DNA from 3 places in the Paenibacillus sp. GP183 genome. Region 1 is predicted to be linked to each of the others. Evidence: riboswitches for the same ligand, from Rfam matches in the RefSeq annotation. Region 1 holds a riboswitch; each other region holds the start of a gene.
What was found. Region 1 has a riboswitch for cyclic di-AMP ahead of BLV33_RS16310 (C40 family peptidase). Riboswitches for the same ligand answer to the same signal wherever they lie in the genome.
Positions count from the first base shown of each region.

Region 2: it holds a riboswitch for cyclic di-AMP, as region 1 does, so the genes downstream of both, BLV33_RS27595 (hypothetical protein) here and BLV33_RS16310 (C40 family peptidase) in region 1, are expected to answer to the same signal.
Region 3: it holds a riboswitch for cyclic di-AMP, as region 1 does, so the genes downstream of both, BLV33_RS19975 (hypothetical protein) here and BLV33_RS16310 (C40 family peptidase) in region 1, are expected to answer to the same signal.

Region 1 covers NZ_FNSW01000001.1:3,299,620-3,311,762, forward strand. The annotation lists gene BLV33_RS16290 (transglycosylase domain-containing protein) at 1-1,358, shown strand, start outside; gene BLV33_RS16295 (YwhD family protein) at 1,498-1,989, opposite strand; gene BLV33_RS16300 (M1 family metallopeptidase) at 2,167-4,164, shown strand; gene BLV33_RS16305 (hypothetical protein) at 4,335-5,156, shown strand; cyclic di-AMP (ydaO/yuaA leader) riboswitch at 5,325-5,465, shown strand; gene BLV33_RS16310 (C40 family peptidase) at 5,466-5,939, shown strand; gene BLV33_RS16315 (ArsR/SmtB family transcription factor) at 6,175-6,501, opposite strand; gene BLV33_RS16320 (SRPBCC family protein) at 6,503-6,928, opposite strand; gene BLV33_RS16325 (hypothetical protein) at 6,957-7,334, opposite strand; gene BLV33_RS16330 (exodeoxyribonuclease III) at 7,495-8,268, shown strand; gene BLV33_RS16335 (SRPBCC family protein) at 8,315-8,767, opposite strand; gene BLV33_RS16340 (helix-turn-helix domain-containing protein) at 8,913-9,734, shown strand; gene BLV33_RS16345 (YdeI/OmpD-associated family protein) at 9,991-10,437, shown strand; gene BLV33_RS16350 (NADPH-dependent FMN reductase) at 10,625-11,164, opposite strand; gene BLV33_RS16355 (VOC family protein) at 11,310-11,681, opposite strand; gene BLV33_RS16360 (luciferase domain-containing protein) at 11,687-12,004, opposite strand; gene BLV33_RS16365 (MarR family winged helix-turn-helix transcriptional regulator) at 12,049-12,143, opposite strand, start outside.
Region 2 covers NZ_FNSW01000002.1:188,957-197,219, forward strand. The annotation lists gene BLV33_RS29590 (hypothetical protein) at 32-196, opposite strand; gene BLV33_RS27565 (hypothetical protein) at 257-697, opposite strand; gene BLV33_RS27570 (hypothetical protein) at 1,047-1,256, shown strand; partial or broken gene BLV33_RS30320 (IS1595 family transposase) at 1,310-1,414, opposite strand; gene BLV33_RS27575 (RNA-guided endonuclease InsQ/TnpB family protein) at 2,018-3,103, opposite strand; gene tnpA (IS200/IS605 family transposase) at 3,106-3,516, opposite strand; gene BLV33_RS27585 (ATP-binding cassette domain-containing protein) at 4,002-4,340, opposite strand; gene BLV33_RS27595 (hypothetical protein) at 5,000-5,386, opposite strand; cyclic di-AMP (ydaO/yuaA leader) riboswitch at 5,474-5,610, opposite strand; partial or broken gene BLV33_RS30960 (recombinase family protein) at 5,811-5,911, opposite strand; gene BLV33_RS30325 (YncE family protein) at 6,308-7,510, opposite strand; gene BLV33_RS27605 (hypothetical protein) at 8,172-8,263, opposite strand, start outside.
Region 3 covers NZ_FNSW01000001.1:4,056,302-4,068,444, forward strand. The annotation lists cyclic di-AMP (ydaO/yuaA leader) riboswitch at 316-511, shown strand; cyclic di-AMP (ydaO/yuaA leader) riboswitch at 639-823, shown strand; gene BLV33_RS19975 (hypothetical protein) at 933-1,328, shown strand; gene kdpF (K(+)-transporting ATPase subunit F) at 1,551-1,628, shown strand; gene kdpA (potassium-transporting ATPase subunit KdpA) at 1,686-3,359, shown strand; gene kdpB (potassium-transporting ATPase subunit KdpB) at 3,387-5,429, shown strand; gene kdpC (potassium-transporting ATPase subunit KdpC) at 5,454-6,014, shown strand; gene BLV33_RS20000 (histidine kinase) at 6,079-8,412, shown strand; gene BLV33_RS20005 (ABC transporter permease) at 8,485-9,378, opposite strand; gene BLV33_RS20010 (ABC transporter permease) at 9,389-10,393, opposite strand; gene BLV33_RS20015 (ABC transporter substrate-binding protein) at 10,536-12,143, opposite strand, start outside.

The DNA.
Region 1 (12,143 bases):
TCGTCTTGCAGACCATGGTGCGGAGCGAATTCATCACACAGGAAGCAGCGGATGCGGCAAGCAATGAAACGCTCAATATCCTGCCGCTCACGAAGAAAAAACCGGCGATTGCGCCTTATTTTCGCGATTATGTGCGATCCGAGGCTACGGCCAAGCTGGGAATCACTGAGGAACAATTCGATCAAGCCGGTATGAAAGTGTACACCAGTCTGGATTTAAAAGCTCAGCAAATTGCTGAGGATGTGATTCAGGCCCAGCTCAGCCCCTATGACGGACTTCAAGCAGCACTCATTGCGATTGACCCTAGAACCGGTTTCATCAAAGCGATGGTCGGGGGACGGGACTATACCGAAAATCAGTTTAATCGCGCTTTAGCCAGCAGCAGACAACCAGGCTCCTCCTTTAAGCCGATTATGTATTTAGCAGCTCTGCAAATGGGTTTCACTCCGGTTACCCGTTATAAAAGCGAGCCGACGGTGTTCACTTACGATCAAGGGCGGCAAACCTACATGCCCAGTAATTTTGGCGATCAATATGTGCATGATTTTATTGATATGCGCAAGGCGATCGCACGGTCGGACAATATTTATGCCGTGCATACTATTCTCGATGTTGGCCCTGAAAAAGTAATTGAACTGGCACAGCGAATGGGGATCAAAAGCCCGATGAAGCCCCTTCCTTCGCTCGCGCTGGGAACCTTCCCGGTTAGCCCGCTTGAGCTGGCGTCCGCTTACGGCATCATTGCGAATCAAGGCGTCCAGGTCGAAGCGACCGCGATTGAGCGAATCGAGGATGCCGAGGGAACGATTCTTTATCAGGGAGCGCCGACACAAACCAAGGTGACGGAACCCGCTCCAGCCTATGTCCTGACTAATCTAATGGAAGGCGTGTTTGAAGAAGGGGGAACCGGAAGCCGGGTTTCCAGTATTATCAAACGGCCGATCGCCGGAAAGACAGGATCAACCGATACGGATGCCTGGATGGTCGGGTTCACGCCTGAGCTCTCCACAGCGGTTTGGACCGGCTATGATAAAAACAAAATCATCGGCAATGCAGAATCTCATTTAGCCGCACCTATCTTTGCCGAATTCACCGAGCGCTCACTGGAAGCCATCCCGCCCAAGCTGTTTCCCATCCCAGAGGGAGTCGTCAATGTATATATTGATCCGGCAAGCGGGAAACTGGCCAATGCGGATTGCCCGAATTCCCGAATGGAAGCTTTCCTGGCAGGCACTGAACCTACGGCATACTGTACGGATAGAAATGCTGCGCCTCAAACAAGCGAGACAAAACCGACATCGCCCAAGGGTAAAAACGGAACCTGGTGGGAGGATCTGAAGCGTTGGTGGAATAACTGATCAGGAAACACAAAAAGGCAGAACTAAGCGCGCCTTAGTCTGCCTTTTTGCTGTCCTAGTATATGGGTAACATACACTAGTGACCAGTATACTCGCTTCCGATTAGGGTCACAATGCATGACACATAATCTCCATAATTTCAGGAAAGGCCAGCTTTTAGAGCTTCATCCGAGCGGTTCCACCAGTCTTCATTGTGATCGATGAGCTGTTTTTTCAATGCCGCTTTCTCGGTTTCGTCCAATCCATCCAGCACGATTCGGCGTTTCATCGCTTGATCCATCTTGTTGACATGATCGGCGAGAATTTTCCATCCCCGTCTGGCTTCGGTATCCACCAGCATTTCACAAGCCGTTACTCCCGCATAGTAAGAGCCTTCCTCCGTACGATCCACGGCCACCCACACGATCCAGCATTTTCGCCCATTTGGGACATCCTCTTTGTTCGCTGAAAATTTGATCCCCTTTTCCACCCGGCTCTTCGCATGCAGCGCTCCCATATCCAGATACGCTTCACCCTCGTCGATAATCACGCTGGACACATTGCTCAGATCGATAGCTCCCGCCCCAAATCCCTTGTGATTGACCTTCGAGCTGATGATATTGAGGGCGATCTTCTTTTTATCTGAATCCATTTCGGCACCTTCCTATAGATAGGACATAATGTAGCTCTTCTTTATTTTAACTAATGTCCTCTCCTCATTTCCACCTAAAATGAAAAAAAAACTGATTTTCGATTTCTTCCCAGAAATAATCCCAGACAAGCATACATATACATCCTTTAGATGCTTGTCAATACGGGGTGAAAAATCATGAGACCATTATTCAAAAGCCGCAGCTTTCATTGGACGCTCGCCTTACTTTTTGCCGCAGGGGCCGCTCTTCTTTCGGAGTCTCTGCTGCCTCACCGTGCTTCGCTGATCGGAACTTCTCTCCTTCACGAGAAGCCGTATGCCCCCGCACAGGACATGCAGTCAGATCCCAATCTACTGTTTGAGATTCCTGCGCCTAAGCCGTTAAGCAATCGGATCGTAGAATATCATTTGAACGTGCAATATTTGCCGGATTCCAAAGAGCTTCTCGGGCAGCAAACCTTGACTTGGAAAAATCCAGGCTCCCTTCCGGTGGGAGAGCTGTACCTTCATCTGTATCCCAATGCTTTTGAATCCAAAGACACCACCTTTATGCAGGAATCCGGCGGCAAGCTGAGGCAGGATAAGTCCCAGAGCAATAACCATGGAAGCATGCGCCTTCTATCTGTAAAAACCCTTGAAGATCAAGATTTAACGAGGCGGATTGAATTTGTGCAGCCTGATGATGGTAATCAGAACGATCACACTTTGCTCAAGATCATTTTGCCCCAAGCCGTTAATCCTAATGAAAAGATCACGATCAAAACCGAGTTCAAGGTTGAACTCCCTGTTGCTTTTGCACGCATGGGTTACGTCGGGGACTTCGTCATGGCCGGACAATGGTTTCCCAAAGTCGCCGTCTATGAACCGGTTGGAACGCGTGGTCGAACTGCAGAGGGTTGGAACCTGCACCAATATCATGGCAATTCGGAGTTCTATGCTGATTTTGGCATCTATGATGTGAAGATCAAGGTTCCTTCCAGCTATACCGTGGCCGCAACCGGATTTCCGATTAAGTCGCCTGTCGATGATGGCAAAGTGAAATCCTATCAGTTTTATGCAGATGATGTGCATGACTTCGCCTGGTCCGCATCGCCGCACTTCAAATATTATGAAGAGCCCTTTTCCGCACCGCAGGTTCCAGGGGTCAAAATCAAGCTGTATCTGGATCCCAAGCATGATGCGCTCAAAAACCGTTATATGTATGCCGCCAAAAAGGCTCTCTCCCGCTACAGCCAATGGTATGGAAGCTATCCTTATTCCACTCTGTCCATTGTGGTTCCTCCCGAAGGGGGCAATGGAACCGGCGGAATGGAATATCCTACGCTTATTACAGCATGGGGTGTGAGTGAGGAAACGCCCGATCTGGAGCTGGAGCGAGTTGTCGTACATGAAATCGGCCATCAATTTTTTTATGGCATGGTCGCTTCTAACGAATTCGAGGAGGCATGGCTCGATGAGGGCTTCACCACTTATGCAGAGGACAAAATCATGGAGTCTGATTTCGGGTTAATTGCCAACCTGCCTATTGAAGCCAGCTACATGACCTCACCTGAAGCGTTGAAGCTTAATGCCTGGGATTACAGGAACCATAGTGAGTATGCGGATAATGTGTATACGAGAGCCAAGCTTGTCCTAAAGGCCATTGAACGCCAGGTAGGTTCAAATACAATGGATCGTGTTATGAAATCCTACTTCAACCGCTGGAAATTCAAGCATCCGTCCTCTTCAGATTTTCAAAAGACACTGGAGGATGTCACCAAGAGCAATTGGAGCGAGTTTTTCAATCAATATGTATATGGCAGCATGATGGTTGATTATGCAGTTGACAGTATCAAGTCGAAGCTGGTGAAAGGAAGCGGCAGCCCTTCCTATGAAAGCACTATCCTGGTGACCAGATTAGGCGGCGTGTCTCCTTCGGTCCCCATTCATTTTCACTTTGCCGACGGCACTGTGTTAGACAAGGTTTGGGATGGAAAAGAAGCCAGTATTGAATATAAGCTTACGCACGGGGCTCCGGTAGATTGGGTAAAGATAGATCCTGCATATACCTTGGTACTGGAAAATAAACATATCAACAATTATATGAAGACAACCGTCGATGAGAAGTGGAAAATACGTCTTCATCTGGGCTTTGCACAGCTTCTGGAAACTCTGCTCAGTTGGATTGCTTGGTAAATTACGAAGTCAGTTTTGCTAAAGCAAAACTCAAGATTATGCTTACGAAGTCAGTTTTGCTAAAGCAAAACTCAAGATTATGCTTACGAAGTCAGTTTTGCTAAAGCAAAACTCAAGATTATGCTTACGAAGTCAGTTTTGCTAAAGCAAAACTCTAAGGAGGACCTCTCATGAGGCGTTATTTGAAGTCGGGCTTTACCATGGCGCTCCATCAACCATTTGCTGTCATCCTTATGTTTCTTTACCAAGCCGGTTGGGGAGTTTTGCTCTATAAAATGATTCAATCCATCCTATTGCCGCTGATGCACCGCTATCCCGGGGCCGAACAGCCCGCCTTTGCGCTTAAACTATTCTTGGCAGAGAGCCAGTTTCAGCTGTTCAAAACAGATCTGATACAACCTTACATATGGTGGCTGGCTTCCCTGTTTGTGCTTCGAATGCTCGTCACACCGCTGCTGAATGCGGGGATTTATTACTCTCTGGCCCATCCGGAACTTAACGCCGGTTACCGTTTTGTAAAAGGTATCCGTGAGCTGTCCCTTCGCTTCTTTCTCGCTTATATCGTGCAAATCAGCCTGACATTAACGCCGCTCTTTTGGCTCGTGCCTAAATTCCAGACATCCTGGTCCACGCAAAGCTCATACGTTTCCGCTCTTACGGCTATAATGCCATGGCTGATCGCATACCTTTTTTATAGCTATTTGCTGCGGCTTTGCTTTACTTATATCCAGTTTACGCAAGTAAGCCGAGTCCCGCTTCTGTCCTCATTTTCGATTTTGCTGCGCCATGGAGGACTGATTCTTATGATCGGAATCATATTGCTTATTTTCTCGGGACTTTTGACTGGTACGGTTATGACAGCAGCCTACATATGGACTGGATTTATCGCTCTCCTGATTTATCAGCTTTATCCATTTTGCAACATGTTTCTACAAATTTGGAGCCTATCTGCTCAATTCCAGCTTTGGTCCTCCAAGAATAACATGCAATAATCAGGCTGATTTGATCTATTTTCAATAAATTTTTGACCAGCTCCCTTAGCTAAGGGAGCTTTTTTTGTGACAAAATTGTGAACTTTATTTCATATTTTTAAAAAAATCCGTTGTTTGGGGAGGATAAAGTGTTTCAAACCGAGAATATGTGGATCTAGCACTAAAAAACTACATAATTTGCCGAGTTCTCGACAAAAATCGGGAAACGGGGGAACCACTCTGGGTGAATTGATCTCGCAATACAGGGATCATAGGGAAACCTTCAACCGAACCCTTCAGCTAACCTCGTAGGCACCGGAAGGAGTTCAACTGTTGAAGAAGATTATTGTTCTTGGTTTGAGCTTAGTTTTGTTTTTGAGTTTGGGCGTTGGAAGCGCATTTGCACAATCGAAGCTTGAAAAAACGGCAGAGGATTTAATCGGAACCCCCTACAAATGGGCAGGCACCACGAAAAAAGGTTTTGATTGCTCCGGTTTTACCTCTTATGTCTTCGATCAATTGGGCATCGATCTTCCTCACTCATCTAAAGCACAAAGCTATGAAGGCAGCAAGGTAGCGAAGTCAGATCTTCGTGCCGGCGACCTTGTATTCTTCAACACCGACGGCAGAGGTATTTCCCATGTAGGCATCTACCTTGGAGATGGAGTTTTTATTCATTCCGCTACTGACCATGGTGTTACAAAGAACAAGCTTAGTGAGTCCTATTACGCTAAGCGGTATGTAACAGCCGTCCGTATTATGAGCGACGATACATACAATCAACTAACAGCTGAATCCCAGTAATAAACACCTGATAACACATGAATAAAGCCTTCTCATGGTCCCAGCTTGATATTAAGCGGCGTGAGGAGGCTTTATTCTTTCGAAGAATATAATGAGTTGAATAAATTGTTGTAATTCAGCGAATTTTGTAGTCATCAGAACCGGGAAAGCTAACTCTTCAGCGTCTTAATCTAATAGAGGAACAGTTTAAGCGAATGAAAAAATAGAAAGCTATCAATATATGTGGTATGGTTGATCATTCCTCATCGGATTCGACATAGCGCTGCAGCGCTGCCATTTTATTTTCCCAGAATCGCTCGTAATAATCGAGCCACTTCTTCAGCTCGAGCAGCGGCTCCGGCTGCAGGCGGTAGCGCGTCTCGCGACCGACTTTTCTGCTTTTGACGAGCCCCGCATCCGACAGAATACGCAGATGTTTGGACACAGCCGTGCGAGTCATCGGAAAGTGGCCGGTAATAGCCGTAACCGGCATTTCTTGGTCAACAAGCAGTCTCAGCAGACTGCGGCGCGTTTGATCGGCGATGGCCTGAAAGACATCGGGTTTGGGTGCTGTGGCAGCCATCTCAAGCCTCAACGTAAGCGGCCAGCTTTTTTTGTAGCCCTATCCAGCCTTGGAACATTCTCTCGCGGACAAGCTGATGCGTTTCTCCGAATTCGGTGAGCTTGTCGGTATCCCAGCCGGAATGAATAAAGGTAAACTCCGTTTTGCCGTCCAACTCCGTTAATTCGAAAGTAAGCGACCAATCCTTACCCCATTCAAAAGAAAGCCGATTCGGAGGATCAATTACAGTTACTTTGCAGGGAGAATTGCCAAATGGACCCGCATTCAAATGAAATTCAAATCCGGCTACAGGTTGAAAATCATTCGGCATAAACCATGCGGCAATCCCTTCAGAGGTCGCAACCGCGTTCCATACCTTCTGAATAGGAGCATTGAGCACCAGCGTCTGGCGGATATCCGATATTGTGCTCTGGTTGCTATTTTCCATCTTATTCACTCCAATTTTTATAGTTTTTTTATTTCGCTGTCTTCACTTTATCCTTAGGGCGAAAACGCAAGGCGGACCACATATCATCGACAGCTATATTACTGACAGGCCGGTAAGGCGTTTTATTTTGCACCAATTCCGCTAAACTATCCCGGTTAATATCCGGTTTGAATTTACCGCTTTGCTTCGGATAAGTGATCCAAAACAGCGCATCTTCGTTTAAAAAAGGAATGGCTTTCAACATCATTTCCTCGGCTTCCCGGGCATTATTCACAAATAGCTGAATAAACTCATACTTTCCTTCCAGCGTTTCACCCGTTTCAATTCCAAGGAGATACCCTGCAGGCGCACCCAGTACGATTGCTCGTCCTTCTTTGTAACGCAGTTTTTTCAGCAAATCTTCCATGCGGTTAAGCACCTCCTGATGTGAAACCTTTTGGTTTCGCCTTTGATTATATGACACCATCTGGTTTCGTGTCAATCTCTCATCTTAAATATTTTGAATGCTCTAATCTATGATAAACTATTAAAAAAGCTACTATAATTCAGCAAGGAGATTAATCATAATGAAGCTGGTATCCTGGAATGTGAATGGTTTAAGAGCGTGTGTGAACAAAGGATTTAACGATTATTTCAAAGAAGCGGGAGCGGATATATTCTGTATTCAAGAGACGAAGCTGCAAGAAGGCCAAATTAATCTGGAGCAGCACGGAGAATATAAGCAGTATTGGAACTACTCTATTAAAAAGGGTTATTCCGGAACAGCCGTATTCACCAGAATCAAGCCGCTTTCTGTAAGGTACGGCATGGAAGAGGATCATGAGCCCGAGGGCAGGATCATTACATTGGAATTCGACTCCTTTTATCTCGTAAATGTCTACACCCCCAACGCCAGGCGAGATCTGTCGAGGTTGGAGTTTAGACTGGAATGGGAGGAACAGTTTCGAAGCTTTCTTCAGCAGTTGGACGAGCTTAAACCTGTTATCATTTGCGGCGACCTGAATGTGGCCCACAATGATATTGACCTGAAACATCCGAAAGCGAATCGCAACAATTCCGGATTTACCCCTGAGGAACGGGAAAAAATGACCCGATTATTGGATGCCGGGTTTACCGATACCTTCAGACATTTCTACCCTGATCGGACAGATGCCTACTCTTGGTGGTCTAATATGCCAGGAGTAAGAGAGCGGAATGTCGGATGGAGAATTGATTATTTCCTTGTTTCTTCCAGACTAAATTCCTTGTTGATTGAAGCGGAAATCGATTGCGATATCAAAGGCAGCGATCATTGCCCTGTTGTTTTGAATCTTGAAAACACAAAGAGCATACTGGTGTAAACACCATGTAAGCTCTTTTTTTACCCGCCCTCTACTCCCCTGCTTGTTACCAGCCAAAATTCAATGTCTTACCCGTTTCTACGTAAGTTTTGATATTACTAAGCATCATGGGCCAACTCTCAATTGTATTGTCATAAGAGGGATGATTATCTGGCCACTGATCGTTTATCAGCGTGAGCTTCGTACAATCGCCCACCGTCTCTAATGTGAGCGTAACCCTCGTTTCAAGTTCTGCGTGGTTCTCCCGATATGAAGGTCCGGGATGTTCCGTGTAGCTCATGAGCCGATTCGGTTCGATTGCCAGCACCTTACCGTAGACGTGGACCGTCTCATCTCCATCGGTGCCTGGCCCAATATAGGCATAAGGGGCACCAATCTCGAACGTAGAATCAAGAATGCACCCGAAAAAGATCGCTTTGGTTGCTTCAGGTTTTACAAAGACCTGCCAGACATCTTCAGGCTTTGCCCCGACATAAAGAACGTACTTGAGATCATCCATCTTTTATTCCTCCGTTTGATTGTTATTTTATTGTTTTAGTTAGATTGCACAAACAAAGTCAAAATGCTAGTCTCAACTATATAACATAAAATGCGGCTGGTATTGTAAAAACGCGACAATCAGGCGAAGTTAGGGAGGAATGTTCATGAAATCAAATGATGATCAATCCCTTAGGGGTATCCTTAAAGTAGAAGCCGGCATGCAAAAATTTTCGCTAACGCGGTATGAGCCTGCACATGATCTCGCTTTTTTTATCGAGCAATACTGGGTGGTCCGGTTTGACTTGAGAGGACAAGCACCTTATCGTCAAGTCATCTTGTCCTATCCCAATGTAAACTTGGCGTTCGAGCAAGATTATAACGGGATCTTTGCCGGGATTTACGGCGTTCCGAAAACGACATATTCCCGTCTCCTGCAAGAGGATGGCTTGGTCGTGGGTGTTAAATTCCGCCCCGGTGGCTTCTACCCGTTTTGGAAACAGTCCGTATCCCTCCTTACCGGTCAGATCAAAAGCATTCAGGAAGTATTCGGAGTAAATGTGAATGCGCTCCAGGAACAAATTTTTGCCCAGAAATATGAAGACGAGATGGTCCGGCTTGCTGAAAATTTCCTGCGGGAGCGGCTTCCGGAACAGGATGAACAAGTTGAGCTAATCAATAGAATTGTGCAAACCACCATTGAGAATCGGGAGATTACCAAGGTGGAGGACATGGTATGCAGGTTCGGTGTCAGCAAAAGGTCCCTGCAGCGTCTGTTCAGCCGTTATGTCGGTGTCAGCCCGAAATGGGTCATCCAGAGGTATCGGCTTCAAGAGGCGGCTGAGCTTATGGAAAAAGGAGATGTTCCCGACTGGCCTAAGCTGTCGCAGGATTTGGGGTATTACGATCAATCCCATTTCATCAAGGATTTTAAAGCTATGATAGGCCGTTCACCGCAAGAATACATCAAGGAAACCGGGCTTTCCTAACATACTTATATTGTTGAATTAAACATCAAACTTTGCCATTCAGCAATCGAAATATACCCATAACATATTAATTTTGCTAGAATAGGAATTATAATGAAGAATATTATCGAAAGGCCTGTTCGAAGGACCTGCCGAAAGAAATTGGATCAAAATTCGCGAAGGGCAAACGACGGACTATGAAATGTTGGCCAAGCTTCTCGTTCAGGTATCCAGCTCTCTGTAAGGTGATAATTTTTTCCAAAGAGGAGACTATCCTATGAGATTTCGTGCCATTATTCTACTTAGCGGCAAGAGCGCCACTGGTATCCAAGTTCCGGATGAAGTTGTTGCGAGCCTCGGGACGAGCAAAAAACCGCCTGTCCGTGTCACAATCGGAGGTCATACATACCGCAGCACTGTGGCGTCTATGGGCGGAAAGTATATGATCCCGGTCAGTGCAGAGCACCGTATGAGTGCAGGAGTCGCCGCGGGTGATGAGCTGGATGTCGACATTGAGCTTGATACCGAGCCTCGCGAGGTTATCATCCCGCCCGACTTCTCGAACGTGCTTGATCGCGATGCGGATGCCAAACGGTTCTTCGACGGGCTGTCCTACAGCAATAAGCTGCGGTTTGTGCTCTCGATTGAGGAAGCCAAGACGGCCGAGACCAGGCAGCGTCGTATAGATAAGGCGCTGAGCATGCTGAGAGAAGGTCGAACCTAGAGGCTGGTTCGAGCGGCTGAAAGCAACAAAATCCCCCGCCACTTAACCAAAAGTGGTGGGGGATTTTGTTACCAGATATGAAAGTATAAAATTTCGGATCACCGAAATTGACTTTCTTATTGGCGAATAAACCTACCTTTAAACGCGGTCGCTCATCTTCGAAAGACCACGATAGAGGTTTATCTCATTAGCGCAATGTTTTCAATGCACCGCTCCAAGCGAGCACTTGATCAAGCATTCCATTAACATTGGTAAGATTCAGATCAGCTGGCTTAAAAACAGTTCCGTTCTCAAAATCAGTGAAAAGTGACAATGCCGGGTGAATGCGGACGTCCGCCACGGATAATTCCCCCAAGATTCCACGTAAATGTTCAGCTGCACGAGCGCCGCCTACGGCACCATAACTTACGATGCCTGCTGCCTTATTGTTCCAAGCATCTCGCGCAAAATCAAGAGCATTTTTCAATGATGCTGTTATGCTATGATTGTATTCTTGAACGATAAATACGAAGCCATCCAAGCTGGCTAGCTTTACATTCCATGCTGTCGCTTGTTCTGTAGCATCAGCTTCTCCAAAAAGAGGAAGCTTGAATTCTGCGATATCTACGATTTCATAATTAGCATCTCCACGTTTATCAGCGACACTTTTTATCCATTCTCCAACTTGTGGACTGAGACGACCTTGACGCGTGCTTCCTAAGATGATTCCGATATTTAATTTTGACATTGTGTCTTCCTCCTAAGTAGTTTTTCTCCATAATTAAACATAATATATTTAATTACATTTGTCAAGTTGATTACAAATAGTTAGTAAAAAACCAAAAGAAAGCTGCAGCATCTGCCTCCCGGCAATCTTTCAATTTCAAACCTGATTAAACTCTATAATAGGAAAGCACCCAACCAATGCCGTTTCGATCCGTAATGACGGCAAGCAGTCCGTTAAAGGGAGCCTCGAACACCTCAGTATTTATATGCCCGCCAGCCGTCAGGTCATCATAGACCTGGCGAAATTCCTCTTCAGTCTCGAGCTTCAGCAAGATCTTAACATAATCCCCTTTTAGAGACGGATTGGCTGCGTTACTATCAGCGAAGTAGATGATGGTGCTGCCGAAATTCAATTCCGCATTTAACACCTTATCGTCCTGTTTTCTTAAAATTTTGATCTCGCCGCCGAGCACACTCCGATAATACTCGATTTCTTCCTTGCAATTGTCCACAACAACAAAAGGATTTGCAATTTTCATACACTCTACCTCCTAATTTTCATATGCTCGTACTTGGCTCGCAAAATTTCAACCGCATTGTGAACGTCTGCCTCGGATCTCATATAAACGGACACCCAGCCCGACTCCGGATAAATATGATGCTCCTTGGCTCTTCCATCAGCGATTAACTCATCGCGTCTGGATTTGGACAAAAGCAAGTCGACGAGATGATCTCCATGAAGATGTCCGATTTCCTTGCCATTGAATAAAAATTCAATTCCGCCGAATCGGTGGGGTTGAACGGTTACTCCCGGCCAAGAAAGCAGCTCGTCAGTCAAGGCTGTCTTATAATTGGTTTGCATAAAGCAACACCTCCATCCAGGAAAGTTGTTGGATTATAGCCGTTTTACCCATTGCGAACCTGATCGCTCACATTGCGGAGCACCTTCTTCAGCAGACCCAGCATGATTGCATATTCCTCATCGCTTATGCCGATGCGGC
Region 2 (8,263 bases), on a different contig from region 1:
ATGTAAACCAAAAAGACGAAAGTGGCTCACTTTAATTATTATCGCTCTGGCTCAAAAAGATATTGACAAAAACACTTTGTCCATTAATTTCAATTTTAGCTGGAAACAAGTATGCCTGAATAGTATCAGAAGCATAAACAGCAGTTGTAGCAGTTAAAGCAATACCACAAGTCAGACCAATAAGAAATTTCTTCAATTTTCCCAACTCCCATAATCAATTTATTTCGAATCTTTTAAATCCATTTATTTACAGTTATTATACGTTTTTAACTCCGATAATTCCGCTTGGATCATAACGATCCTGGAACGAATATACGAAATCACCGTCATATTGATAATTACCTTGATTGTCTTTCTCTTTGTCCATCAGGGTCATGCTCATACCATTCGATGTATTTGTTTTCACGCCGTCCTTCCAATATTCGATGCTGATTGCTACCAAATTTTTCGGCCCCCGGTAATGAAGAGCAACCGCCACCGACATAGTACCCAGAAACGGCTTAAACTTCATGTTCTTATTGCCGTCAATTAGCGGTTCTGGGGAAGCCAACCATGTTGAACCATATGCTATTTTATCTATCGCCGAGATTGGCAAGTCCTTAACTTTATGACTCACAGCGTCATGTATCAAGGCTAAAGTGATCATGCCTGCAATGAAAATAATCGCAAGTATTCCTACAAACTTATTTGCACCCATACATTTGTTCCTCCCATTCTATTAGCACTTCAAGCGGTTAATTCCTTGACGTTATTTTAAGCAAAAGAAGAATTGCCCTCTCTTCTGTTTTCCGTATTGTGTCGAAATGTGAACTTCAATCAAAAAAAGAAAATAGAATCTAGGGCCATTTTGGTTCGTTTGGTACGTATTTATCGTAAACTGCCAACTGCCAACCGAAAATTCGATTTTAGTGGAAATTAGATCATGAGATAACCACCCAATTTATATGGACAATTGTACTCATTTCTCATTTCGGCATAGACTAATGTATTCTCAAATCAGAAAGGAGAAATTTCAATGGCTCTGGGATATCAACTGGAAACGACAGATGATCGACCCGTACACGGATACCATCCGCACGGATATCACGCATACGGATACCATCCTTATGCTCATCCCTATGGATATCATCCATACGGATACCACACGTACGGATATCATCCTTATGTTCTTCCCTATGGATATCATCAACACGTATACCAACACCACTACCGTTGATAAGTTATCACTACAACAAGAGCAGCTCAGTCCAACTTAGCTGCTTTCTTTACATATTTGTAATTCATTTTTGGTTTAATACCCCCACCTACTCCGGTTGTCATGAGCAATCAGGAAGATCGTCCAAAACCACTTCAACAACTTGGTTCGCGTTTTTTCAAATACGGTCCCTGACGTTACCGTCGTCTGATGATGGCAATTTGTAAACTCGGGTTATTTATGAGTCCTGAAAATTATTCTTTTTGGATCTACTATTTTAGTGACCCCATAAATGGCATAGATGGCTGCAAATATTCCGCTGGTTAAACTGGCACAGCGATGGAACTCGCTGAATCGGGCACAATTCCTGGGGATGGTAGTTATTGTTCCCTGAGTTCTGAGAGACATAAAATTGATTGTTATTCGTTAGCGGAACAGGCTATCGAGATTAAATCTACGGTAGCCTGTTGTGGTATTTTTATTAAGCTATCGTTACCCGTTTAGCGCAATGACGGCTGCCCTGCGGCAGCCGTTTTGGTGTAGAACTATCGTTTTCCGTTAGCGCAGTGCTTTCAAATCTAAAAAAGAACCCATCTATACTTTATACTCAAACTTCCATTTCATAAAAAGAAGTTTAAATTGAGCTAACGGGCAGTAATGCATAATACACCAAGTAAAAAAGGAAATAAACGGTAGTTACTCGAATTTGTATTAGTTAAGAGTGACATGCTCCCATGCCTAAAGGCAGGGGCTTCTCAGATCATCGGGGATCGTAACCTTTCCCCTCCTTGGAGGCTCTATCCAAGCCTAGTCTTTTTTAGGTTACGATACGTTTTTCAAAGCTAGGTTTAGTATGTTAATCGCCGCATTTACGTCCCGATCTGCAACGTATCCGCAAGAACATTGATGCGTTCGTTCGGATAGTGTTTTTTTGACGATTTCACCACAGTTGGAGCATTGTTGAGATGTGTTGTATGGATTCACTTGCACCACTTGACGACCGGCACTTTCAGCCTTGTACATCACGAATTGTACGAGTTGCTGCCATCCTGCATCAACAATGCTTTTTGCAAGATGATGGTTCTTAACCAACCCTAATACGTTTAAATCTTCAAAAGCAATCAATTGGTACTGGTTTACGAGTTTACGAGAAACTTTGTGCGCATGATCTTTTCGCTGATTGGCTACATGCTCATGCAATTTCGCCAATTGATGTACAGCTTTGCTTCTACGTTTCGAACCTTTTTTCTTTTTGGATACGGCACGTTGTAGATGTTTCAATCGTTGTTCACTTAGACGAAGATATTTGGGTGATTCTATCGGTTCTCCTTCAGATGGTATTGCAAGGTGTTTGAGTCCTAAGTCTATACCAACCTTCATGTTTGTTATAGGCAAAGGTTTGGCTTCAACTTCACACGAAAAACAAGCATAGTATTTTCCGTTTTTGATAATGATGGAACAGGTTTTCATCTTGCCTTGCAGTTCTCGATGTAGTTTTATTTTCACTTCACCGATCTTGGATAGCTTTATTTTATTGCCATGGATTGTGTACCCGCCTTGCGGATAGGTAAACGAATCGTACCTCGATTGTGGTTTGAAACGTGGGAACCCTGGAGTCTCGGCTTGCTTCACTCGTCTAAAAAATGCTTGATACGCCTTATCCAATCGTTTCGCAACATCCTGTAACACTTGCGAATGCACTTGCTTTAATGCCGGAATGTGTTGTTTACGCTCGTTGAACGTGTTTGCTTGATCGTAGTAGTTCGGTGTTTTCCCTTCTTGTTTGTAGGCAAGAATACGTTCCTCTAGTAACCGGTTATACAACAAACGGCAGCGTTCAAGAGTAAATTGTATCTTCTGTTTTTGCTCTTTTGTTGGGTATATTCGGTATTTGTAGGCAACAAGCAATACTATTCACCTCGTTCTTTTTGGCTTTCAATATATTTTTTGATTACATCCAGTTGAACTGTACCTACGGTTGCAACAAAATACGAGTTTGTCCATAGGGAAGGGAGTCTACTTTTTAGATGGTTAAACTCTAGTCGTAGCACTCTTGACGTGTACCCTTTCAAATGTTTCACTACTTTGTGGATTCCAAACTGTGGATCGCATTTGATGAGCAAATGAACATGATCGGGCATGATTTCCATTTCAACGATTTCTGTGTTTAACGCTTTAGACTTCTCTAAAAACAAACTTTTTAGCCTTGTATCAATTGGTTCTTTGAGTACCTTTTTTCGATACTTAGGACAAAAAACAACATGATATTTACAATCAAAAACGATATTATGATTACTTTCTGCTTTTCTACTCAATGTCATCACCTACAGTAAATTGTACCACAAATAGTTAGTTTAGTGTAGTTTATCTAACATGTTTTAAAGAGAGAATTTAAGAATTTTGCTCTTAACATCCCTAAAGGGATGCAGAGCAAATTGCCTTATATCCCCATGGCTAAAGCAAGGGGTTTTACGGCGAATTTGATAAAAGTTAAGAAGGTGAGCGAGGAATAAAACGAGTACACGTGTTTTCTGCCTTAGCGATCAGATTCAGAATTAATACGTATGCAGATTGGGAATGATCTCACATAACTAAAGAAAGGGCCGGTAATGTGTGCGAACAAACAAAATCACCTATATCATCTGTCTCTTTATCCTTTTTTGTGGGCAGACAACAGCCTTGGCAGTTCAACCAATAAACCAAGATGTCCCGTTCTTAATCAACAACGGAAAATGTCCGAATGCTAATGAAGTAGTCAATAACCCTACAAACGAAGGACTGAGGGAAGCTTTAGAAAGAATTATTCCTAATGCGTACACATGGGACAAGAAACATAACGAATGGAAAGTCCTTCAGATAACTCCACTGCCAACAACATATCCTGAATCCTATTACGATATGGGAAAGCATTACTGTGGCGAATATATAGCGAATAATTCTTGGTAATCATGGTAGATTTCCCTGCACCATTGGGACCGAGGTATCCAACTGCCTCCCCCTGTTCAATCTTGAAAGAAATGTTATCAACTGCTCTATTAATCGTATATTCTCTTGTAATCAAATTGCAGAAAGCACCGAATAATCCGGAAAATCTGCGATACTGCCGGAAGTCTTTCACTATATCAATAACTTCAATTGTTGCCACAGTTAACTCCTCCTAGTTCTATATAATCTGGAAAATATTCTTCGATTAAATTCGGTAATTAATGTTATTGTATTCGCTTCCAAAAAGTAATTTCCTTCCAATGACAACGTATGATTTGTTGCACTATTCTGCCCGTTTGCGGAGGGAATAAACAAACGGCTGCCGACGAGCAGCCGCAATTCAGATATCGTTTCCCGTTGGTTTAACAAGGCAACCCATTACCATCCCATGCGTTTTTTAAGTGAGGTAATTTGTTCAATATGGTGTTGACCATGCCAAGCATATCTTTGAGTTGCAGCGTCAAGACTCATTAGACCATGAGTTGGACTCGTAAATTTCCTTTATCGAGATACTTTTCCCTAATTTTTTGCCAGCATATGATGCCTCTCATGGTCAAATTTTTGTAGCAAAGGATAAGGAAAAAGGATGGTTCGCTTGGTTTAGATTTCATTAATAACTTTCAGGTCCATTTAACCTGCCCGTTACCACAACAGGCTACCGAGAAAATCTGCGGTAGCCTATTGTCGTATTTTTATTAAGCTATCAGTGTACCGTTAGTTCAATGCGAACATACGATCAAAAAATTGGTTATTGACGGGCATAATGGAGAAGTAACAACCGAAAAAATATATAGAAGCAGTCTTATCCTTCAACCAGGCTCATGTTATACTGCTTCTGACGTACTCTCTAAGGCAAGGATACGGACCACCAAAAATATGAGCCATGGTTACGATAAATTGGTGATGTTCCTCCAAAATTTTTGGGGAAATGCCAACGCGATTGGCTAGTAATTGTTGAACCGCTAATTCCCTTTCCGAACTTAGTGTGTTTAGCAACTCATTGTTTTGTGCGACCGTTCTGCTTATTTCCATTAAAGTCCGTGTTTCGACGCCTGATGACTGATATGCCAAATTCGAAAATTGAATGTCGAACTCCTCCAGCCGTCGCTTTAAGTGAAGAATCTCTTCTTGTCGTTGTACAGAAGCGTTTGACCTTTTAAATAGAAAAAGCTTCTTTACCTCTTTGGTTACGCTCTTAAAAAGCATGTCTAATTTCTCCTTCTTTCTCTTGACCGAAAAAAGGAAGCGAGGGAATAGAGCCCTAAAGTTTAAAGGTCCCATTTAATGTTTCTATCATTTTCTTTCTACGCTGACGAAGTTAGCTGACGGACTCGGGTCGAAAGTTAACCCTAACACTTAAAAAGTGTACTCACCCCAGAAAACTTGGTTCCCCCGCTTCTTTAATCCAAAGAATTAAGCGTAATATGATTCATTCTTACTTTATCAATATATCCCCAATACATATTTATAAACAATAGTAATATTTACTTATAATTTCTATGTCATTAGTCTCATACCGCCGCCACAAGGTTATGTATCCCCGTCTGGCTATCACAACTAATAGTTCAATTTTACTGCCCGTTACTTCAATAAACCAAAAAAGGAGCTGACGTTGAGCAAGCTCCCCCACTTTCTCCGTGTAAATACGTTCACATCCACCAGATTTAAAGCATCAAGTTGCATGTCTAATGACTGATCGATTGTTGATACCCTTGCGTAACCAATTTTCATTTGGTATCACAGCTCTTTTATGTTATTTATTACCTATTATTATTATAGAGTTCTTTTTTTGGAACGATGAGATCTTTCTATGCATTATTCTTATTTGTTCATAAAATGTCTAATAGTGATAAAACGAAAGAGGAACATTTGTGATACATGCTCCTCTACCTTAACATTTTAAATTGGCAACACTAATTCAAATGCAATCCAGCTCTCCATAAAAATGCACCCCTTTATACAGATCGCTATTGAGTGATGTTTTCTCAATGTCTATTTTAAGGGGTACACATCTCGAAGCCAGTGGTGAAATCATATTATTGGTAAATATCTATAATAATTAGCGATGGTAATACCTTTGGCGTATTCTCTGGTTTTGCCGCAAAAATAATTATGCATTGTTAGAGACTAGTCTTCAATCGGTTGGCCGGAAGCTTTCCGAAATTCATTGGCCAGCCGATGAAACCCGGCTTTTACCACATCATCATCTGTGGCTTTATAAGCTGCTTGCAATAATGCAATTCCTTTATTGGCGTCATCGGGCGAAAGCACATATGCTGGAAAAGTTTTTTCAATCTTAATTACAGCCACTTTATTGAGGAGTGGTTCAAAGGCATAGATCGTATTCGTATCAGGCATAATGTCTAATGTATGTGAGCCACCTTTTTTGCCGCCAACATACAAGTCAGGTAACCTTCGCATAGCATCCATATCAATGACCTCTGCCAACCCGGTAGATGATTCCGCAGCGAACAAAATACGATTTTTAAGATCAACCGTTATTTGGTCTTGTCCTGCAGTAGCATCAAACTTGGCAACTATGTTACCCGACGTTGCATCCACTGCAAACATCTGCTTGCCTTTTGTAGCGATCCAAAGGATTTTTTTAACTGAATCAAAATACAAACCTCTTAAAGGTTCTTTTTCTGGCAAGTCATATGTAAACATTTTGCCAATTGTATGTGTTTTTGGGTTAATGACTAAGACATTGTTATCCTCTGGTTGGTATAGCGTATTCGTCTCTGGTACATAAACTCCCAGATCTGGACCTACTTTGGGGGAATCTTTCAAATTCATGGTGGCTATAACTGAAAATGGACTTTGAGCCGAAATGAATGACATCGTATTACTCCCATTGTTGACTACAGCAACAGCATTTTCTTTAGAAATGTAATTTATGCTGTCCGGTGCTTTGCCTCCCGTAGGGACTTTCTTAACGATTGACCAATCTTTTTTCGATATGACTACAACAGCTTCGTCTTTCTCTGACGCAACAAAGATATAATCAGAATTATACGTCAAACCATTACCTACATTTACACCGTACACGGTTGCAGCCACTGTATTCGTGTCCGTATCAATCACAATAACGTTGTTGTTTCCTTTTTGGGAAAGGTAAACTTTGTGGAGTAAGGGATCAGCCGCCACAACATCTCCTGCACCTGGTTTTCCAGGTAAATCGATTGTTGTCACTAAGTTAAATTGAACGTCTGAAGCGGCTGATGCCACCGTAGGCACTAAAGCGATTCCCAGACAACAGAGAACCATTGAAGTTTGCTGAAAACGTTTGAATAAACTGTTTGAACTACCTCTACCCATAATTCCACTCATTCTCCACATACTCATTAGATCACCTCAACATTTAATTTTACTTACTTTGAAATAATTTCAAAATATGGCTATACTCAGGTTGACATATCAATCAGAACATAATGTTTGATATAATCGATACAAACGTATGTTTGGAGTGATTCACATGGCCATTAAAATACAATTCCAATGAAGTATGTTTATCTTGAAATTCCAAGGCATTCATTATTTCGTTATTAAGACTTACAAAGCAAGTTACCAATTTTCGGAAGTTAAAAGTGAGGGTCCACCGACGGAGAGCATTACTCTTCGAGCAGAGCAAATGGAATTTGAGTACACAGACATGAAGCCGGAACGACGGGAACAACCAATAAAATCAATATTGATCAGACGAAATACATTGCGAATTAATTCTGCGCTCTGATGTCAGGGAAGGGTAACCTTCAGGCCACTTCTTTTGGTATAAGAAATCAACTCCCTTCATAATGATACGTATTGTATCATACACCTCCTTTAAGAGCAATCTTTTTCACGACCAGAATTTTGTAAAGATGACTTATCTAATGTTATTGAAGTAACTATCCTGCCCGTTCGTCAACAAACGAAAAAGGAGCTGCCACGTAGCAAGCTCCTCAGCTATAGTTCTTCGTTAGTTGAATGATTCAATATGAAAGTAACTGTTTTAATCGCTTGTCTTACCATTAATATTCCAATAACCACCCGTTAATTTTGCATCCATAACTGGGAAAGATGTGCCAGCGACAACATTCCCAC
Region 3 (12,143 bases), 760 kb from region 1:
GCCGAGCTATTTTGAATGTAAAACATAAAGGAGGTGTTTATTCGCGATATTTTCGCTTTTTTATCTTATGTAAGCGAGTTCAATGGCATTTACCATTTATTATTAACATGATTGCTTATTATTTCTCTGTTTTGTGGTGAAAATTATGAAAAGAAGCCTAATCCTTAGATTATTGAAGGAAATGGAAGATAATAAGGACATTTCAGATGTAATATTTCACATTTAGACTTACATCATCGAATAAGCATTTCTGTTGTTCTTTACAGTTTTAGGAGAGAGGCGTATGATACGATTCATGATTGAAAATAAAGCTTCCAAATTTTATCGCTGAGTTTCCTGCAAGCAGGGGAACGGGGGAACCAAAAAGGTACATGTGCGCGGTGTGAGAGCCGTTCACATGGATCTGGGGTGAATCTCGGTATATGAACAACATGGAGTTCATATACCGGGTAGGGCGACTCTCACCGCCCGAATCCGTCAGCTAACCTCGTAAGCGTGGCAGTTCGAACAACAACTTATTGCAACATTAAGTATTTGTTCATGAGAGGATGATGAGGCTTGTGATCGCGTAAACAACGACTGCAGGGTGGGTACTCTGTGGTTTTCTAATGCCCTAAAATGAAAAATTAATGAAAACATATCTTTATTCGCTGAATTCCTGAATTGAAAGGAATCGGGGGAACCAGGCGGCTATTACCCGAAATATACGGGTGCAGCCATGGGGTGAATCCAATGATGACAAGCGTAAGGCTTGCATCTTAGGTAGGGCGACTCTCACGCCCGAATCCGACAGCTAACCTCGCAAGCGTGTCCGAGAGAGGCAATAATCTATCGTTATCTGAATCACGGATTTTTTTTGCCGTGCCTAATGAAGCTACGTGAAGATTCCTCTTCTCTGTAGCTTCTTTTTAATGTAAGGAAGGTGGCTTCACTTGGAACCACAAAGCTATGTTCTTGTTTATGCCCCGAATGGAATGGGTGAAAAGTTTATTCATCTCTTGGAAAATCGGGGAATTCCGTTTGCTGCTTTGGTCAATTGCAGTTCGCTGCGCGAACGTATGGAAAATTTGCGTATAAATCAAATTATACAGGTAGATACTAAAAATCACAGCAAATGGGTGGTCCCGGAAATAGCTGTAGGCTCTATTTATCTGTTTGAAAACAGTGTATCCGCGTGTTGCCGCTACATTCAAATTTGCCGGCAATGGACCACTGAACCGATCTACGTCATTACACAAAGCACTCATCCAAGAATGATATATAAAGGATTAGGCGCGAATCACGTGTTGTATACAAATAACGACCATGTTTCTTTTTTACTAAGCTAATCAAGAAGGTTTTCGTGCAGGAGGAGGTGATACCATGTACAACGATTTTGTCATGGTTTTGATTTTTATCATTTCATTTTTAGCGTTATGGGGTTTTACGGTATTTAGTGAACGGACATAATCTTCTTAGTTATGCTTACGAAGTCAGTTTTACTGAAGCAAAACTCAAGTTTATGCTTACGAAGTCAGTTTTGCAAAAGCAAAACTCTTAGGAGGAAAACCATGATCTGGATTGGGATTATCGCTTTAGCCATTGTTGTATATCTCATCTTTGTACTTATCAAGCCGGAGAAGTTTTAGAAAGATCGATTATTTTACAATTTGCATCTACAAGCAGGAGGAGATTTTTAAATGGGAATGGGAATAGTGCAGGTAGCCATTACGCTTGTCATTATTATGCTGCTTGTCAAGCCTGTTGGCAGCTACTTAGTGAAAGTATTCGGTTCTGAGAAGACAAAGCTGGATCGCGTATTCGGTCCCTTTGAACGATTGATTTATCGAACCATTGGTGTACGTGAAGACGAATCGATGGGCTGGAAGAAATATTTAGGTGCGATGCTGGTTACCAACTTTGTGATGCTCCTTATGATTTATGCCACTTTTAGACTTCAGAAATATTTACCCTTAAACCCGGATAATATTGACAACGTGCCTCCGACTTTAGCTTTTAATACAGCCATTTCATTTATTACCAATACGAACTGGCAGGCTTACAGCGGAGAAAACACATTATCTTATTTATCCCAGATGATCGCTATCACGTTTCCGATGTTTACATCAGCTGCAACTGGTTTTGCGTTAGCTATTGCTTTTATCAGAGGATTAATTGGAAGACAGGATAATCTGGGTAACTATTTTGTGGATATCACCCGTTCCATCACTCGGGTCTTTTTGCCTCTTTCCTTTATTGTTGCGTTGTTCCTTGTCTTTCAAGGAATCCCACAAACCATAGCGGGTGCTGTTGACGCTACAACTATAGAAGGGGCGACACAGACGATCACCAGAGGATTGGTTGCTTCCTTGGAATCCATCAAACATCTTGGCACAAATGGTGGAGGGTGGTTTGGTACGAATGCCGCACATCCATTTGAGAATCCAACACCCTTAACCAATTTAGTTCATATTCTTAGCATGATGCTGCTTCCAACCGCACTGGTTTATGCTTTCGGTGTGATGATCCGCAATAAGAAACAAGGTTGGACTGTTTTCACGGCTATGGGCATCATTTTCCTAGTCATGCTGATTACTGTTTTCGTAGCTGAATTTAAGGGCACACCGGCTCTTCAAGCCCTAGGGATTCATGGTAATATGGAAGGTAAAGAGGTTCGCTTCGGTCTATCGGAATCAGCACTTTTTACAACTGCTACGACAGCGGCAACAACAGGAACGGTAAACAATATGCACGAATCGCTTACGCCGATGGGCGGATTCGTACCACTGGCTGAGATGATGCTGAATAACGTTTATGGCGGTAAAGGTGTGGGACTTCTCAATGGGCTTATGTATGTCATATTGTCCGTATTCATTTGTGGATTGATGGTCGGACGTACGCCAGAGTTTCTTGGGAAAAAAATTGAAGGTAAGGAAATCAAACTCGCATCCATCGCGCTTCTGATACATCCTGTGCTCATATTGGTGCCTACTGCCATTGCTTTAATGCGCCCGGAATCCGTCACATCCATTTCTAGCTCGGGATTCCATGGCCTTACCGAGGTCTTGTATAATTTCACTTCGGGAGCGGCTAATAACGGATCTGCTTTTGCCGGTATGTCAGCCAATACGAATTTCTATAACATGTCGATAGGACTTGTTATGCTTTTTGGACGCTACATTTCGATTATTTGTATGCTGGCTATTGCCGGTTCACTTGCAACCAAACGTGTTGTTCCGGTATCTACAGGAACCTTACGCACAGATACAACACTATTCACAGGAATTTTGATCATGATCATCGTGCTGGTAGGGGCGCTCACTTTCTTCCCGGCCGTTGCGTTAGGGCCGATTGCAGAGCAATTAGGCATGCTTCATTAGCATCACTGAAATTAGAGGAGGATTCATATGGCTGCGGTGCGAAGTAAAACACTTTCCCAACAAATTGTAAATCAAGCATTACTGGATTCGTTTAAAAAATTAAACCCTGCAGTTCTGATTAAAAATCCGGTTATGTTTGTGGTGGAAATCGGAACTCTGATTACCCTTATCTTATCCTTTGCGCCCGATGCTTTCGGAACAACAGGCGTGGGCAGTGGATATAACCTTGCAGTATTCTTCATTCTTTTATTTACTTTATTATTTGCCAACTTTGCCGAAGCGATTGCTGAAGGTCGAGGAAAAGCACAAGCCGATAATTTACGGAAAACCAAATCCGATACGATTGCCCGCCTTGTACAAAAAGACGGCAGCTTCAAGCAGGTTTCTTCAACGCAGCTGCGTAAGGGCGATATCGTCCGTGTCGATATTGGAGAAATCATACCTTCGGATGGGGAGATTATTGAAGGGCTGGCATCTATAGACGAGTCGGCCATTACCGGAGAGTCCGCTCCCGTTATTAAAGAAGCAGGCGGTGACTTCTCTTCCGTTACCGGAGGTACAAGGGTCGTATCCGACTACATTATAGTGAAAGTGCTGACGGATCCCGGCGAGTCCTTCCTGGATCGGATGATTGCCTTGGTTGAAGGCGCCAAGCGCCAGAAGACGCCTAATGAGATTGCCCTGACTACCTTATTAGCCGTTCTTACGTTAATTTTCTTGATTGTGATCATGACCATCGTACCCTTTGCGAATTACCTTGGCGTTAATCTGGATGTAGCCACCTTGATTGCCTTGCTCGTTTGTTTGATTCCGACGACCATTGGCGGCTTGCTTTCTGCTATCGGGATTGCAGGGATGGACCGTGTTACCCAATTCAATGTACTTGCCATGTCAGGTAAAGCGGTAGAAGCCGCGGGCGATATTGATACCATGATTCTGGATAAAACAGGTACCATCACTTTCGGAAATCGGATGGCAGCAGAATTTCTTCCTGTTGGAGGAGAGTCGGCAAAAACGATCACCTTAATTGCCTTACAAGCTTCCATTAAAGACGAAACTCCCGAGGGACGTTCTGTGGTAGAGCTGGCTCATAAGAATGGCGCAACCTGGGCAATGAATGAATACGAAAACGCCGATCCTGTGGAGTTTAGTGCTGAAACCCGAATGTCTGGGCTCAATTTGAAGGATGGTACAGAGATTCGTAAAGGTGCTGTCGATGCGATTAAAAAATATGTATCCGCTAAAGGCGGGAGTATTCCGAGTGACTTGGAAGAGAAGTCAAACGGAATAGCCCGTGAAGGTGGAACGCCGCTGGCTGTTGCAGTAAACGGCAAAATTTATGGTGTCATCTATTTGAAGGATACCGTGAAACCGGGACTTAAAGAGCGTTTCGCAGAGCTCCGGGCCATGGGAATTAAAACGGTGATGTGTACCGGAGATAACCCGTTAACCGCAGCTACCATTGCAAAAGAAGCTGGCGTAGATGAGTTTATTGCCGAAGCGAAGCCTGAAGATAAAATTGCCGCCATTAAACGCGAGCAGCAGGAAGGCAAATTAGTCGCCATGACCGGTGATGGTACGAACGATGCTCCGGCGCTTGCTCAAGCGGATGTGGGACTCGCGATGAATTCAGGTACCATGGCAGCCAAGGAAGCGGCCAATATGATCGATCTCGATTCGGACCCAACGAAGCTGTTATCCGTAATTTCTATTGGAAAACAGCTGCTGATTACTCGCGGTGCCTTGACTACCTTTTCTATCGCAAACGATGTCGCCAAATATTTTGCGATCATTCCAGCGATGTTTATGATAGCCTTCCCGCAGCTGCAAGCTCTCAATATCATGAGCTTGGCTTCACCGCAGTCAGCTATTCTTTCGGCTTTAATTTTTAACGCGATCATTATTCCGCTGCTTATTCCCGTTGCCATGAGAGGTGTGAAGTATATACCGCAATCAGCCGATAAACTGTTAGGCAGAAATATCCTTGTCTATGGTGTCGGCGGAGTAATCGTACCTTTCGTAGGCATTAAAATCATCGATTTGATCTTACATGGATTGCAAATAGTCTAATTTGAATGAGTCAGGAGAATAACTATGAAAATGACCTGGATAGCTATAAGAGCCTCTATTGTCCTAATGGTGATCTGCGGATTGATCTATCCCCTCGTCACGACGGGTGTTGCACAAGCCATTTTTCCTAGACAAGCGAACGGCAGTTTAATTGAATCTAATGGAGTCGTTCAAGGCTCCGAGCTGCTGGCCCAAAATTTCGAATCACCCAAGTTCTTTCACCCTCGAGCCTCCGCTGCTAAGTATGACCCGAAAAGCTCGGCTGGCTCTAATGTGGCGATATCAGACAGTGATTATGTCAAAGGGATATCCGATCAAATTGATGCATTGAAAAAAGAAAACCCAACGCTGAATGATGTTCCTGCGGACTTGGTTACTGTTTCGGGGTCTGGTTTTGACCCGGACCTCTCGCCTGAGGGCGCAAGGGCTCAGGTTCCCAGGATCAGCACTGAAACCGGGGTATCTGCTGATCTTATTCAACAATTAATAGATAAGCAAACGATGAATCGACAGCTCGGCATTTTCGGAGAACCGCGAGTGAACGTGCTTGATTTGAATCTAGGTCTTCTCCAGCTGCAAAAGTAAATGAAGCAAGCTGCCGCTCCTTTTCAAAAGGAGCGGCTTTTGAAGTTTATACGACCGGAAGGTGATGATATTGGACAGCTTTAAGAGAAAAACGCCTGAAGAAATCCTGGCATCGATCTCTAATCTCCACCGGGGCAGGTTGAAAATCTACCTTGGAGCCGTTACGGGTTCTGGAAAGACCTATCACATGCTCAGAGAGGGCCAGTTATTAAAACAGCAGGGCATCGATGTTGTGATTTGTGCGGTGACTACTCTTCAAAGACCTGAGACCATAGAACAGCTGGGAAACTTGGAAAAAATTCCCAGTATTCATTGGTTTAAAGATGGGATCGAACAAAAGGATTTGAATCTGGATATGCTCATCGAACGCAATCCGGAAGTGGTTTTGGTGGATGGGCTGGCTCATCGAAATAGAGCGGGGGCTCAATTTGCCACAAGATTGGAAGACATTAAATATTTACTCAGCAAAGATATAAGCGTGATAACAACGGTTAACGTCTATGAATTGGCAGGCGCTAAAGAGATGGCCAAGAAGCTGACGGGAATTGAAGTTACGGAAACGGTCCCTTCCGATACCTTGGAGCTTGCGGATGAGGTCAGACTCATTGATGTAACACCGGAAACCATCCTGAGCCGCATGGCCGAAGGGAATCTGAAGGTGAATCAGGATAAATCCGTATTCAAGCGCGGCAACCTCGGTGTATTAAGAGAGCTTGCTCTTCGGCTTGTTGCCGAAGGTGTCAATGACTCCTTGGATAAACATAGGGAAGAGATGGGAATGGTTGGCCCTTCCGGCGCAACCGAAAGGATTCTGGTATCCGTTCAATATCATTGGAATGGTTCCTTATATGTACGGAGAGGCGACCAAGTCGCAAAAAGACTGAATGGAGATTTGCTGGTCGTTTGCTTTCATGATGCCAAAAGGGCCATGTCCAAAGAAAAAACGACGTTTAAAAGATCGATAGTCAAGCTTGTGGATAAAGTAGGAGGGGAGTTTGAAGAACTGCCAATTGTCAGTCGCAGGTCCATTCCTAAAATACTGGTTGCCTACGCAACAGAGAAAAATGTGACCCGCATCGTTTTAGGTCATTCCAAACATACACGATGGGAAGAATTTTGGAAGGGTTCCATTGTCAATGATATTTTAAGAAGGACAAAAAATATTGATGTATTTTTGATGGCGGATCGAGCCGAGCATGAGGGAGAGCGTATTCTTCCTGCAAAAATGACCTCACCTATAAATGAGACGGAAATGTTTCGTCGATTGAGCAATCAAGAGGTAAAAGAACGAATCGGTGAAATTAAACGCGGCAAATTTAAAGTATATATCGGAGCTGCGCCCGGTGTTGGAAAGACCTATACCATGCTTCGTGAAGGCAATGATTTGAAAAAAAAATGCATTCAAGTCTGTATAGGTCTATTGGAGGCGCATGGGCGTAAAGAGACCTTGGCTCAAGTCAATGATTTAGAAATCATACCTCGGCAGTCTATTCATTATCAGGGCTTGGTTTTGGAAGAATTGGATACGGAAGCTATTATTCGCCGTGCACCGGATGTCGTTTTGATTGATGAACTGGCCCATACGAATGTTCCGGGGAGCAAGAATAAAAAGAGATACGAAGATGTGCTAGAGATCCTTGAAGCTGGAATTAATGTCATTACAACGGTTAACGTGCAGCACCTGGAAAGCTTGAATGACGCCGTTCATCAAATTACCGGAATAAAAGTAAGAGAAACCGTTCCAGATGACATCCTTCGCTTAGCGGACGAAGTTCAATTAATCGATGTTTCCCCTCAGGCCCTGCAGCAAAGAATGAAGGAAGGCAAAGTATATGACATGCAAAAAGTGGACCAGGCGCTAAGTAATTTTTTTAAAACAGGAAATTTGATTGCATTACGTGAGCTTGCTTTGCGTGAGATTGCCGATGACGTGGATGAACGACTGGAATCCCTGGAGCGTAAAAGCTCGCTGAGAGGTCCCTGGCGAAAAAAAGAAGTTATTTTTGTTTGTGTGAATGATACGCCTCACGCGGAAAGGCTGATACGCAGGGGATTTCGTATCGCCTATCGTTTAAAGGCTGCCTGGTATGTCAATTTTGTTCAAACGGATCCTCGTGAAAATCATGATTTGAATAAGCGTTTGGAGGTACTGAAAAAGCTGACGGTTCGTTTAGGCGGCAAATTTGAAATTCATTTTTCTGAAGGTACAAATCAAATCCCCCAGGTTCTTGCAGCTAAAGCTGAAGAAGCGGGTGCCTCTCAAATCATCGTTGGCCAGTCCAAACAATTTTTCTGGGAGGAGCTCTGGAAAGGATCTGTGGTCATTCGCTTGCTTCGACTAGTCCGGCATATGGATGTTCTGGTCGTTGCGGATTATGATCCGAATATGAACATCTAGGCAAAAAGCCTTCAAAACCACTATCGAAGTGGAATTGAAGGCTTATTTTACATATAAATCAGGGACAATGCTTTATTGCTTCATACGCGGGTCCAGCACATCGCGCAGACCATCTCCCATCAGGTTGAACCCGAGCACGGTAAGCACAATCGAAACGCCTGGGAAAATAACCGTCCATGGAGCTGTATCGATGAACTGGCGAGAATCAGACAATATCTTGCCCCATTCCGGCTCCGGCGGCTGGGCGCCAAGGCCGAGGAAACCGAGAGCGGCCGCTTCAATGATCGCCGTCGCGATACTCAGCGTACCCTGCACAATAATAGGCGCCAAGCTATTCGGCAGAATATAGCTTAACAGAATGCGGCGATCCTTCATCCCGAGCGCACGTGCCGCAGTGATGAATTCTTCCTCCTTGAGGCTAAGCACCCGCGAGCGCACAAGCCGTCCGAAGGTCGGCACATTGACTATGGCGATCGCATAAAGGGCGTTTTGCAGAGACGGTCCGAGCGCTGCTACGACTGCAATGGCCAGCAAAATGCCGGGAAACGACAACAAAATGTCAAACAGGCGCGAAATCAGCATATCCACCCACCGACCGTAATATCCAGCGAGAATACCGAGCATTGTTCCGATGACGACGGATCCGCTTACGGAGAAAAGCCCGACCCATAAGGAAATACGAGAGCCGTATACAATACGGGTAAACAAATCCCGTCCGAGGTCGTCCGTACCGAACCAATGCTGGCCTGACGGCGGCTGAAGCCGGTCCATTAGCGATTGTGCCTTATAATCGTACGTAGTTAGAAGGGGGGCGCAGATAGCGACTACGATGAAAAATACAATGATGAATAGCCCTAACAAGGCCATTTTGTTCCGTTTGAAGCCTTTCCACGCATCCCGCCAAGGGCTCGCGGCTTGCTCCTTTATGACGTTGACAGAACCCGGTTGAATCGTCGTTTCAGACATGGAATCACCTCTATTTGTAGCTGATGCGCGGGTCAATGGCCGCGTACAGGATATCCACCAGCAGGTTGATGATGACGAAGATGAAGGCAATCACCAGAATGCCCGATTGAATGACCGGATAGTCCCGTGAGCTGATCGCTTCGAAAATGTAGCGTCCAACGCCAGGCCATGCAAAGATGGTTTCAGTCAGCACTGCGCCGCCGAGCATACGGCCGGTCTGCAGACCGATGACTGTAACGATGGGGATCAATGCGTTTTTCAGCGCATGTTTATATACGACCAATACTTGCATGAGCCCTTTCGCCCTTGCTGTCCGGATATAATCCAAACGCAGTACTTCAAGCATGCTTGAACGGGTCATGCGGGCGATGATCGCCATGGGGATCGTGGCCAGCGCGAATCCGGGCAAAATCAAGCGCTTCATGACTTCCCACCATTGATCCCAACGGCCGGCTAACACCGTATCGATCAAATATAAATGCGTTACGCCGACCACCGGATCGCGGGGGTTCATTCTCCCGATGGTGGGCAGCCACTTAAGCTCTATGGCGAATATGAGCTGCTCCATCAGGCCAAGCCAGAAAATCGGCATCGATACCCCGATCAGAGCAATGAACATACCCGTATAATCAAACCATGAGTTTTGTTTCCAGGCGCTTATGATGCCGGAATTAATCCCGATTACGACAGCAATCAATATGGCAAACGCGGTCAATTCCGCAGTAGCGGCCAGATATGGGCCGATTTCCTTTGAAATCGATTCTTTTGACTTGATGGATTGGCCAAGATCGCCATGAAGGAGTTTTGATACATAAGTCCCGTACTGTACGTACCAAGGTTTGTCCAACCCAAGCTCAGTACGCAACGCGGCTTTCGACTCCAGACTTGCCTTTTCCCCAAGGATAGTTTCTGCCGGATCCCCTGGTATCGCATGAATGATGGAAAACACGATAATCGTCATGCCGAGCAGTACGGGTATGAGGATCAGTAGTCGTCTGATGATGTAAGATAACACAATGGTTCACCTGCTTTTATGGGGTGATGTAAAGAACGGAGCTTCCGGAAGCGAGGAAGCCTCACGAAAGCTTTAAGAATCAAAACCAGTGAAAAAGGGTGGCAGCCTTTACTTGCCTGCCACCCTTGAGCAATGTTTCCCATTACTTGAAATAAACATTCGAGTAAGCCTCTGAGCTTGTCGGAGAAGGAACATATCCCGTAAGATTCGCTTTGGCGGCTAACAACGGTGTAGAGTGCACGAGGGGAATCCAAGGCACATCCTTCTTGATGATTTCCTGTGCTTTCTTATACGCATCAGCGCGCTTGTTCTTGTCGATTTCGGTTTGCGCGCCGACGAGCAGGGTATGCAGCTCTTCGTTCACATAAAATGTGCGGTTGTTGAGGCCGATGTTGCTCTTGTCGAGCAGAGCGTACAGGAAGTTATCCGGGTCACCATTGTCTCCAGTCCAACCGAGCATGAACAGATCGTCTTTCTGGCCTTTTTTCGTGTCATCAATGTAGGTCGCCCAGTCAGGAGACTCGATTTTCGTCTTCACGCCGATTTTGGCGAACTCGGCCTGCAGCGCTTCTGCGATTTTCTTGCCGTCCGGCATGTAAGGACGAGCGACAGGCATGGCATAGAATGTCAATTCATTCGGAATGCCGTTTGCGTATCCGGCTTCCGCAAGCAATTGCTTCGCTTTTTCCAGGTCGTACGGGTAGTCCTTCACGTCTTTGTTGTAGCCAAGGATGCTCGGAGGCATAGGGTTGGTCGCCGGTTCAGCAAGACCGCCATAGAAGGCTGAGATGAGCGCTTTCTTGTTGACTGCATAGTTCAAGGCTAGACGTACCTTTGGATTGTCGAACGGTTTCTTGTTTATGTTGAATCCAACATAGCCGACGTTAAACGACGGACGGATGATTTTTTGCAAATCTTTGTTGCCTTCAAGCTTCTTCAGATCGTCCGGGTTCACGCCTTCGATCAGGTCAAGCTCTCCGTTAGCCAGCGCGTTGTAACGTGCGGAGTTGTCAGGAATGACGCGGACGATGACTTTATTCAGCTTTGGAAATCCTTGCTGCCAGTAATTCGGGTTTTTCTCCAATGTGATGGAGTCGTTGCGTTTCCACTCTTTGAAGACGAACGGTCCTGTGCCGACGGGCTCGGACTTAAATTTCTCTTTCTTCTCCTGTATCGCCTTCGGGCTTGCGATACTGAAGGTCGGCATGGCGATGTTTTGCAGGAACGGCGCCTGCGGTATGTTCAAGGTAAACTCGACTGTATTCGGGTCGACGGCTTTTACATCCTTGATTACCCGCTTGTCTTCCGGACCGAACATGGTCTTATAGTAATCGAACGAATCACCTTGGAATTTATAAGGGCTTTGTGGATCGTTCCAACGTTTAAAGTTGAAGACGACTGCGTCTGCGTTAAAATCGGTGCCGTCGTGGAATTTGACGCCTTTACGCAGTTTGAATGTGTACTTCAAGCCGTCCGGGGATGCTTCCCAGCTCTCGGCGAGACCTGCTGTTACCTCTGTCGTACCTTCTTTGAAGTCGAGCAGTGTGTCGAACACGTTGTGAGCAATCTTGAGCGATTCTCCGTCGGTCACAATGGATGGGTCGAGGTTGGCCGAGTCACCGCCCCGTCCCACGATCAGGGTGTCTTGTACCTTCTTGGATTCTGCTTTTGGCGTTTCTTTCGCGCTGCTGGAACTCTTAGGTGCGGCTGCTGGTTCACTTTTGCTGCAACCTGTCAAAGCAAGCACAGA